3 regions of the Colwellia sp. E150_009 genome follow, and region 3 is predicted to be linked to each of the others. Evidence: predicted binding sites of a transcription regulator. Region 3 holds the regulator's gene; each other region holds the start of a gene.
The links. Region 3 encodes FNR, which switches genes on or off when oxygen is low (the NO sensors DNR and NnrR bind a similar motif). Its sites were predicted from a motif close to TTGATCTAGATCAA; they were not measured.
Positions count from the first base shown of each region.

Region 1: the regulator FNR is predicted to act here: its motif matches at 1,823-1,836, upstream of ACE1OF_RS03935 (FeoA family protein).
Region 2: the regulator FNR is predicted to act here: its motif matches at 2,095-2,108, upstream of ACE1OF_RS05155 (universal stress protein).

Region 1 covers NZ_JBHFOM010000005.1:93,264-96,556, reverse strand. The annotation lists gene feoB (ferrous iron transport protein B) at 1-1,255, opposite strand, end outside; gene ACE1OF_RS03935 (FeoA family protein) at 1,335-1,559, opposite strand; gene parC (DNA topoisomerase IV subunit A) at 1,886-3,293, opposite strand, start outside.
Region 2 covers NZ_JBHFOM010000007.1:48,541-51,833, forward strand. The annotation lists gene ACE1OF_RS05145 (glutathione S-transferase N-terminal domain-containing protein) at 26-712, opposite strand; gene ACE1OF_RS05150 (TetR/AcrR family transcriptional regulator) at 900-1,484, shown strand; gene ACE1OF_RS05155 (universal stress protein) at 1,545-2,030, opposite strand; gene malQ (4-alpha-glucanotransferase) at 2,176-3,293, opposite strand, start outside.
Region 3 covers NZ_JBHFOM010000015.1:5,830-9,122, forward strand. The annotation lists gene ttcA (tRNA 2-thiocytidine(32) synthetase TtcA) at 1-235, opposite strand, end outside; gene uspE (universal stress protein UspE) at 420-1,358, opposite strand; gene fnr (fumarate/nitrate reduction transcriptional regulator Fnr) at 1,497-2,216, opposite strand; gene ACE1OF_RS08740 (sulfite exporter TauE/SafE family protein) at 2,313-3,041, opposite strand; gene ccoS (cbb3-type cytochrome oxidase assembly protein CcoS) at 3,038-3,262, opposite strand; gene ACE1OF_RS08750 (heavy metal translocating P-type ATPase) at 3,273-3,293, opposite strand, start outside.

The sequences.
Region 1 (3,293 bases), on a different contig from region 3:
CAATTAAATACAAAAGGAATACTAGATTCTGACCACTATCTGGAAAAAATGCAGCAGCAAATAATGCATAAACAGGCAAACGAGCACCACAGGACATAAATGGCGACATCATAATAGTGGTTATACGCTCTCTTTCACTATCAAGTACTCTAGCAGACATAACCGCAGGTACCGTACAACCAAATCCCACAATTAAGGGGACAAATGCCTTGCCAGGCAAACCAATTTTTTGCATGACATTATCAACCACAAAGGCTGCACGCGCTAAATAACCTGAGTTTTCAAGTAAAGATAAACCAATAAATAAACAAGCAATAACAGGTATAAATGTCGCAACGGTTTGTATACCACTGCCGACACCTTCAATGATAGTTAAAATCCACTGGGGTAAGCCCAAAGGTTCAAGAAAATGCAACGGATATGAGACAAATATAGCGCCACTTAAAATATCAAAAAAATCAATAAAGGCACTGCCCACATTTATTGCAAACATAAAGAGTAGATACATCATGCCTAAAAATACGGGTACACCAATAATAGGGTGCAACACAATATTATCTAATGAGTCTGAAAGACGTGCGCCCCCACCAGAGGTACTTACACGGCCAATAATGTCTGCTACATAATTTTGTCTTGCTTGAATGGCTGACAGGCCTTCAGCTTTCTGTTCAATGTTGGTAACATTCGATTGTTTATTCAAATCACACGTTAAAATTGTTTTTTCTATTAAGGCTAATGATTTTTTATCTTGTGCACTGGTCGCAACAACAGGGCATCCCAATTCTTCGCTGAGCTTATTCGTATCAACCCATTGATGTGTTTTTCTATCAACTTTATTCAGCACGATAATCATCGGCACACCCAACTCAAGCAATTGCGTAGTAAGGTAAAGCTGACGGCTTATTTGACTAATATCAATAACGTTAATCAAACAATCTATATTATTATTTTGTATAAATTGCTGAGAAATAGTGAGATCCTGACCTTGTTCCCCGCGCTGGGTTAGTGAACTTAACCCTGGTAAATCCGAAAGAAAGGCATCAACTTGGCCTAACTTAAACGGTGACTTTTTAGCCGACACAGTAACACCAGAGAAATTACCAACATTTTGTTTACGCCCATTTTTTTGACGTGATGTTAATAAATTAAATAAGGTACTTTTGCCCGAGTTAGCAAAACCAACCAACGCATAATGTGAACCTTTAGCGGGGATAACGGCTTCTGTACACACAGGGGAATTTGAACAACAACTCATGAAAAAAACTCATATAAAAAATATTTAAGGTGGCTTCGGTTAGTCTTTATAGATATGTAAGCCATAGGGCAAATTCAAATTAACTAGTAGTAACTTGAATTTGCTCAGCCACAGAGCGCTGTAGACTTATTTTTGTATTATGAAGTCGATAAGCTAACGGACCATTAAAGGGAGCTTTATGAGCTAAAGCCACTTCTGTACGCAAACAAAAGCCTTGCTCTAATAAAAGTGCCGACAAAGTTTCATCAAGTGGTAAGGCACTTATTTTTACAACTTGATTTTTTGCTACATCAACTAAGGTCATTTTTTCACCTTATTTACCTTTACTTTAGTTACCATAGTTTTTTATTTATAAATAAAAAACTATTAAACACCTAATCAAATATTCTCAAAGCCTGTTCTGAGTCGTACCATATATTGGTGTAATTCAATAAATGTATTTTTAAGTACAGTTAATGAAGTATGCTCAAACAACAAACAAAAACCCTTAATGAGAATTACTATTGTTATCATTCTACGCTTAAATGATACAATGCACAATCAAAACAAAGCTTGTTTGTATTATAATTGACATTAATCAAGAAACATTGATGCAACCCATTAAAATACGATTAAGTGCTCACTCTGTTGTTATAAAGAGCCCTCATTAGGCATTACCTCTTCATTTGCTGATAAATCATCCACAGATTTTTCGTCAGAAATTATATTAGGAGCTTCAATTTCAATTTGATCTACACGTTGCAGCCCGCGCGGAAGTTTATTACCTCGACGTCCTCTTTCTCCACGGTAATGATCAATATCCATTGCTTTTAAGGTAAGTTTACGGCGACCTGCATGTAGGGTTATTGAAGCCCCCTCTGGTACAATGGCAAGTAAGGTGACATATTCTTCTCGAGATTTAGCTCTTGCTGAAGGTATATTAATAATTTTGTTACCCTTACCTTTACTCAGTACAGGTAAGTTTTTCACAGGAAAAACTAACATTCGCCCTTCTGTAGTAATAGCAAGACATGCATCAGTATCAATATATTCAATCAATTGCGGTGTTAATATTTTTGCAGATTGCGGTAGAGAAATCAGTGCCTTACCATTTTTATTCCGACTAATCATATCACTAAAAGAAGTAACAAAACCATAACCCGCGTCACTCACAAGTAGGTATTTCATGTCGTCGTTTGCCATGACACAATGAACAAAATTTTCACCTGCGGCTAAATTAAAACGCCCTGTTAACGGCTCGCCTTGACTTCTTGCTGTTGGCAACGTATGAGCATCTGTCGTAAATGCTCGCCCTGATGAATCAATAAAAGCGACAGGACTATTACTTCGTCCTTTGGCTGAACAAAGATAGCTATCACCAGCTTTATAGCTTAATGTTGTTGCATCAATATCATGCCCTTTAGCACACCGTGCCCAACCTTTATCTGATACAACAACTGTAACAGGTTCACTTGGCACAAGATCTTTTTCAGTTAACGCTTTAGATTCACTACGCTCTACTAATTTAGAGCGTCGATCATCACCATATTCTTTAGCTGCGGCGAGGATTTCTTTTTTCATTAGCGTATTCATGCGTGCTTTTGAATTAAGAATTTTTTCTAAATAGTCTTGTTCTTCACGCAATTCATCTTGCTCTGCGCGAATTTTTATTTCTTCTAATTTAGCTAATTGTCTTAACTTAATCTCTAATATGGCATGCGCTTGAATTTCAGATAAATTAAAACGCGACATTAATTCTATTTTAGGATCATCATAATTACGGATAATCTCAATAACTTCATCAATGTTCAAATAAGCTATTAATAAACCGTCTAAAATGTGCAAGCGTGCCAATACTTTATCTAGTCTATATTGCAAGCGTCGACGCACTGTTTCTCTGCGATATTCAAGCCATTCTGATAGAATTTCCTGTAAATTTTTAACTGCAGGTCGATTATCTAAGCCAATCATATTGATATTAACGCGATAACTTTTTTCTAAATCAGTACTAGCAAATAAATGTTGCATCAATTGTTCAGTATCAACACGGTTTGAACGC
Region 2 (3,293 bases), on a different contig from region 3:
TATATCTTAGTTTTACGTTAGGCTTTTATTTAATTGAATTAGGAATAGCCACACGATAATCGTTTAATGCACGTTGATACCAAGTATATACCACGTCATCTTTGTTTAAGAAGGTTTTAGTGCTTGAATTAGCGATCCACAAAAAAGTGCCAAGTAAACAAATATCACGATAATCAGGTTCATCACCACCCAAATAGTTTTGTGTGCTTAATGTTTCTCTTACTGAAGCCAATTCATTTTGTAACCCTTGAATGTGCTTTTCTGGTGTTGCGGCAAACGCTTCTAAACTAGTGCCAAGACGGTCTTCCCTTGTTTGACGAAAATACTCTTTATCTTGTTCAGCAAGTAAATTATAAAGCTCTAAAATAAGAATGCCTGGAATATGTTTAGACAACACAGTTGATACCCATTGATTGAATGTATCAGCTTTTTCTTTCACATCATCATCAGCAAATAAACGTGGTGAGTCGGCGTATTTATCTTCTAAATATTCAGCGATAGTCCAGGAGTCATTAATGATACTTTCGCCATCAGAAATTACAGGTAATAAAGATTGTTTAGACATGGCAAATTTTTCTTTTTCAGTAAACCAAACGGCTTCTGTTTTAAAAGGAAGTTGTTTATGTACTAACGCGAGTTTTGTTTTCCAACAATGTGGAGAAAAAAATTGACTACGATCTGAGCCTGATAATTCATAAAGAGTAATGGGCATAATATTTCCTTAAAGTGGGTTTGCTTAAAGTGGGTTTGATATATGAGGCAAAAGATTTCAGTCTTATTTGTGAAGTATATATTGTAAATGCCATCCTTGACAAGTATGTCAAAAATGACAGTAATGTCAACAATAAGTTAAGATAGGTAAATATGAAAATCCACTCATGTAAATAAGTAGAGAAACGATGGTTGGTATACGTAAATTTGACGAAGAAAAAGTATTAAATATTGCTATTAATGTATTTTCAAAAAAAGGCTTTAATGCCACTACTATGCTTGATTTAGCTAAAGAAACAGGCGTGCAACGAGGAAGTTTATACAATGCATACCAGAATAAGAATATGCTTTTCTTCAAAGCTTTTAGTTATTATACAGATAATTTTTTGAAATTTATTGAAGATGAATTACAGGATTCTGATGCTGAAAAAGCATTTACTCAATTATTTAAAACAATTGCAAATCGTTTATGCAGTGATCAAGAAGAAAAAGGGTGTTTTAGTACGCGTGCAATTATGGAAGCGGCACAAAAATGCCCTGATATTCATGTATGCCTTACGCGCTTTCTTGATGGCCTAGAAGTTATTATTAAAATGCGTCTAGAACAGGCAATAAAAGATCAACAATTTATAGGAAATGCACAATCAACTGCACGCTATCTAGTTGCCTTAACCCGCGGTATAGCAGTAATAGAACGGGTATATCATGATAACGCTAGAATGACAGAAATCTGTCAAACAGCGTTGTCATTTATGCCGTTTAAAAAGGTTTAATATTGAATTGTTAAATGCTATTTTGTAGGGGAATAGCTTATTAAACCGAGTAAATAAAACCTAGTCGCTTTTAAGTGGTACGAGTAGCACGGGTTTTGTTGATCTATTAACAACTTTGTCTGCAACTGAACCTATAAACAAGTTGTTTAAAACACTGTGGGCATGGCTTCCCATCACAATCATGTCAACATTTCTCTCTTCGGCTATTTTAATGATTGTTGAAGCTGGTGAGCCTTCAATAATATCTGCAACAGGCTTACCGCCAGGAAATTCTGCTCCATCTAATTCTTCCATGCAAAATTTATCAATGCGTTCTTTAATTTTTTTGTGTAAATCATCAATAGAACGTTGGTATAAACTCTCAACAGTGTCTTCTGCCATATAAGAATTAATAATTGCAGCTGTGTTCGGGTTCATTGGTTCAATAACATATAAAAAGTGAATTTTCGCGTTATTTTGTTTAGCAAGACTTACCGCCATACGAAAAGCAGGTCGTGTATGTTTGCCTAGATCTGTAGCATATAATATTGTATTAACTGGGGTCATAACAGTACTCATATTTATCTGGAGAATAATTAAAATAAGCATACGAAATAATAGAAAACTTAGTTTGATTTAAATCAATGTTAATTATTACTATTACACTTATTAAAGAAAATGATTATTAATTTAAACTATATAATGTCATTAGCTATTTTGGCCTTGCTAGTTTCATTGCGTTAACTATAGCTTTAACAGAGTTTGTTTCGAACAAATTTTCTAATGAAACAGGTAGCTTTTGTAGCCAATTAGGATGTTCGTCAATTGTACCCGGTATATTTACTTGTTCTTCGCATTCAATTGCATCTTCAAGAGGAATTAATTGAATGTGACTTGGGGAAGCAGCCAAATATTTTTGTACCGCTACGCTTAATTCGGTAGACATGGTTGCTGGATTTTGCACAGGCGCTTTTGCCATATTAATCACTTGCATGTCATTTAGCGCGTCAATAAGCATTGCTCTTTCGCTTGCACGGTTATTTCGCTCGTGTTCTCCAGCTTCTATTGTTGGGTAAAGCTTTAGTTGTTCACGCCATTGTAAGTCGCGCCCTTGCCACCAACCAGTTAATGTTGGTGTGTCGTGGGTAGCAATAGTTACCACTGATTGTTCAGGATATAATCCGGGACGTTTAAATAAGCCCGATTCCCAACGTTCAAAAAACATAACTTTAAAAGATAATAAACCCGCGTTGTGCATTATTTCACTAAAACCATCAGGTACATTACCTAGATCTTCACCAATAACAATGCATTTATTTCGCTGAGATTCCAACGCGATAATTCTGAGTATTTCATCAAATGGAAACGAAATATACATACCTTCGTCCGCGGCCATATTGGGTGCAACCCAGTATTGACGCATTAAGCCTAAAATATGGTCGATACGCAGTGCACCTGCATATTGCATATTGTTACGTAAAGCATTCACTAAAGGTAGATAACCTTTCGCTTTTAATGCAACGGGGTTCATTGGTGTTAATCCCCAATTTTGCCCTAAAGCATTCATTGCGTCGGGTGGCGCGCCAATTGATGCGCCAGCAACATACAAGTGTTGATCTGACCAAACATCGACACCTGACCCATCACAACCAACGGCTAAGTCTAAATACAAGCCAATTTTCATTTTATTAGCGTGTGCTACTTGTTTTACATTAGCCAATTGACAATGTGCTAACCATTGAATAAAACAAAAATAATCAATACGATTTTTATATTGGTTTTTAAATTGAGTAACTTCAGGGCTTTGTTCTTGTTGGTATGCTAAAGGCC
Region 3 (3,293 bases):
TTTGATCTAAATTTACCGCGATTAATTCAAAATTAATTGGCGCGGATTCTTTTAATTTCATTAGAATACTAAGTAAGGCATAACTGTCCTTACCGCCTGATAAACACACCATGATTTTATCGCCATCTTCAATCATATTGTATTCAGCTATGGCTTGACCAACATTATGACGTAGGCGTTTTTCTAATTTTGATAGTTGAGATTTTTGCACGGCTGTTAAGCGGGTAGAGTTCATGTTGCAGATTCTTTAGTACGCAGAATGTAAAGTGATAGATTTTACGCCATCGATTTTGCGGCGCATTATTTTTCGAGGTATTATAGGACTTTTATACTTTTAAAGCTAGTTGATACTATAGGGGATATTGTCATAAGGGGCCTGTAGTCAGCCCCTTGCTATGATATGTTTTTTTGGATAATAATTATTCTAGCGGTGAAACATAGCCATCAGGTTTTAGTGCTAATACATCACAGTCAAGTTGATCAATAACGTGTTCAGCGGTGTTACCTATTAAAGCTGCTGATATACCTGTTCTACCTATGGTGCCCAATATTACTAGCTCAGCATCAATTTTTGTTGCTACGTGCTCGATGACTGTTTCGGGCAAACCTTCTTCAACATGTGTGTTATCAATACTAATATCAAACTTATTTGCATGAGTGATCATAGCTTGTTCGTGATGCTTAAGCATGGTGTCGTTATATTCAGTTGAATTAAACTCAGGTATTTCAATAGCAATATTAACAGGCGTACCAGGAAATGAATTAACTAAATGGACATTACCTTTTATAAGTTGTGCTAATTGTTTGGCTTCTTGTGTTATTTTTAGATTGAGTGAGTGGTGTTCTGCTTCATCACTGCCAACATTAACTGCAGCGAGAATATTACCATTGCTTGGCCATTCATGCTCTTTTACAAGTAGTACTGGGCAGGGGCATTTTCGTAATATGTGCCAATCAGTAGGTGTAAATACAACGGATTTTAGTTTGTCATGTTGATGAGTGCCTTTAATTACAAGATCGTATTTTTCTTGAATAACACGCTCAACAATGGCTTCAAAGGGGCGGTTATGCCAAACAACTTGGCTCGTTATTTTAATCTCAGGATTTAAATCACTAATGATGTCAGTAAGCCAAAGTTCTTTATCTTTGATTACTGATTGGCGCATTACATCACGTTCATCACTTGAGAGAATTGTGGTCATTTCATAAGAGAAGTCGAAAATACTTAAAAAGGCCGTAACATTAACCTTATTACCACTCGCGTCGATGCTGATGGCTAAATCAATTGCTCTTTTTAATGCTTTTTGATCGTTAGTTGTTGGGTCAATAACAACCAAAATGTTTTGATAGGTATTCATGATAACTCTCACCTTTGCTATAAATTAAGTAAAGCCTACCTATGTTTATAGCAAAAATGAAGAATTAATGCTTGTTTTAAATCAATTTTTTTAATATTTTAATAGTAGCTTAACTATAAGTTTATCGCTAAAAGTATTTTATAGCTCAGAGCAATCTATTAATTCATCAATGTCGAGTATGGTAATAAGCTTACCATCAACTTTTATTAAACCATTTTTATGGAAGCGGTTTAATAAACGACTGATTGTTTCAACGGTTAAACCAATATAATTGCCAATATCACTGCGTGTCATGGTTAAACGGAATTCAGAAGAGGATAGACCTCTAGCATGATACCTGTCACTTAAACTAACTAAAAAAGTAGCAACTCGTTGTTCAGCATTTTTTCTGTTTAATAAAGTTAGCATTTCTTGATCAGTGCGAATTTCATTACTCATTAAACGCAAAACTTGTTTTTTAAGTTTAGGCATAGTGTTTGATAACTTGTCTAAACTATTATACGGAATTTCACAGATCATTGATGTTTCTAGTGCTTGGGCAAAACTTTTATGTTCTGAATCAGCAATTCCATCAAAGCCGAGTAAATCACCTGCTAAATGAAAACCTGTGATTTGTTCTTCACCTTGCTCATTTACAGTGAAGGTTTTAAATGTACCGGAACGTATAGCATAAAGTGCGTGCATTTCTTGACCATCAGTAAACACTTTATCACCTTTATGAAATGGACGTTTACGATCAATTATTTCATCAAGGCTATCTAGCTCTTGATTATTTAGCGTGAAAGGGAGACAAAGTTCACTAATGCTACAGTTTTGACACTTAATATGCTGTGTACCAGGGCAACTATTCTTTGGCATAGATTACTCATTAATATTAGAGAAATAGATTGTTTTTAAATACCCTTACTACAGCATAAGGGTATTTGCTCTAATTCCTTGGACTAGACTATGGTATTAGAACATTTGTTGATATGCAACAATAAAACTGTAAATACCGTAGGATATTAGAATTAATGCCATTGTTTGTCTTACAAGTGGCTTGATTAGGTGCTTTTTCATACTAGTCATGCCAATAGAAAGGGTTAACAGGGCAGGTAATGTTCCTAGACCAAAAAAAAGCATAATGCTTGCCCCTGAAACTATACTACCACTTGCTAAAGCCCAAGTCAGCGTTGAATAAACTAACCCACAAGGTAACCAGCCCCAAATAACACCTAGTGATAAAGCTTTGGCAGGTGAATTGACTGGAATGGCCTTACTGGCTAATGGGGAGATATATTGCCATAAGTACTTCCCTAACGCTTCAATGCGGTTTAGCCACATTAGCCATTGTCCGAGGTATAAACCAAGTAAGATCATGAAAACTGCAGAAATTATGCGTAAGGCGGCAAGAGGGGCTCCAAGATTTTTTGCTGCAATAGAGCCAGTAAAGCCAACAATGGCACCGATAAATGCGTAAGAAGTAATTCGGCCTAAATTATAACAAATAACTAAAATGGTTTTGTTGTAAGCTTTACAGGGATTTTCTTGATTATTAACGGGAATTTGTTGATTTTCATATTTATGTGGGACTGGTGTTGGTAGAGCAGAGGTAAGCATAGAAGTAATGCCGCCACACATCGCAATACAATGACCAGAGCCAAGTAAACCAATCACAAAAGCGGAGAGCAAATCAAGATTCATTTATCTATTCGCTGATTATTAACTGTTTCTTGCTGTTTATCGGTGTTATGTGTAACTTGCGACTTATTGTTGCTTTCATCTTTAGCATCATCAAACAGAATACTCATGCCTTGTTTCTCTAAATCTTCAAACTGTTCAGTTTTTACAGCCCAAAAAAAGAGATAAATACCAAGAGCAGTGAGTAATACGGCAATTGGAATTAATATATAAATAATACTCATATCTTTACTCTTAGTGTGGTTTAGTATTGAA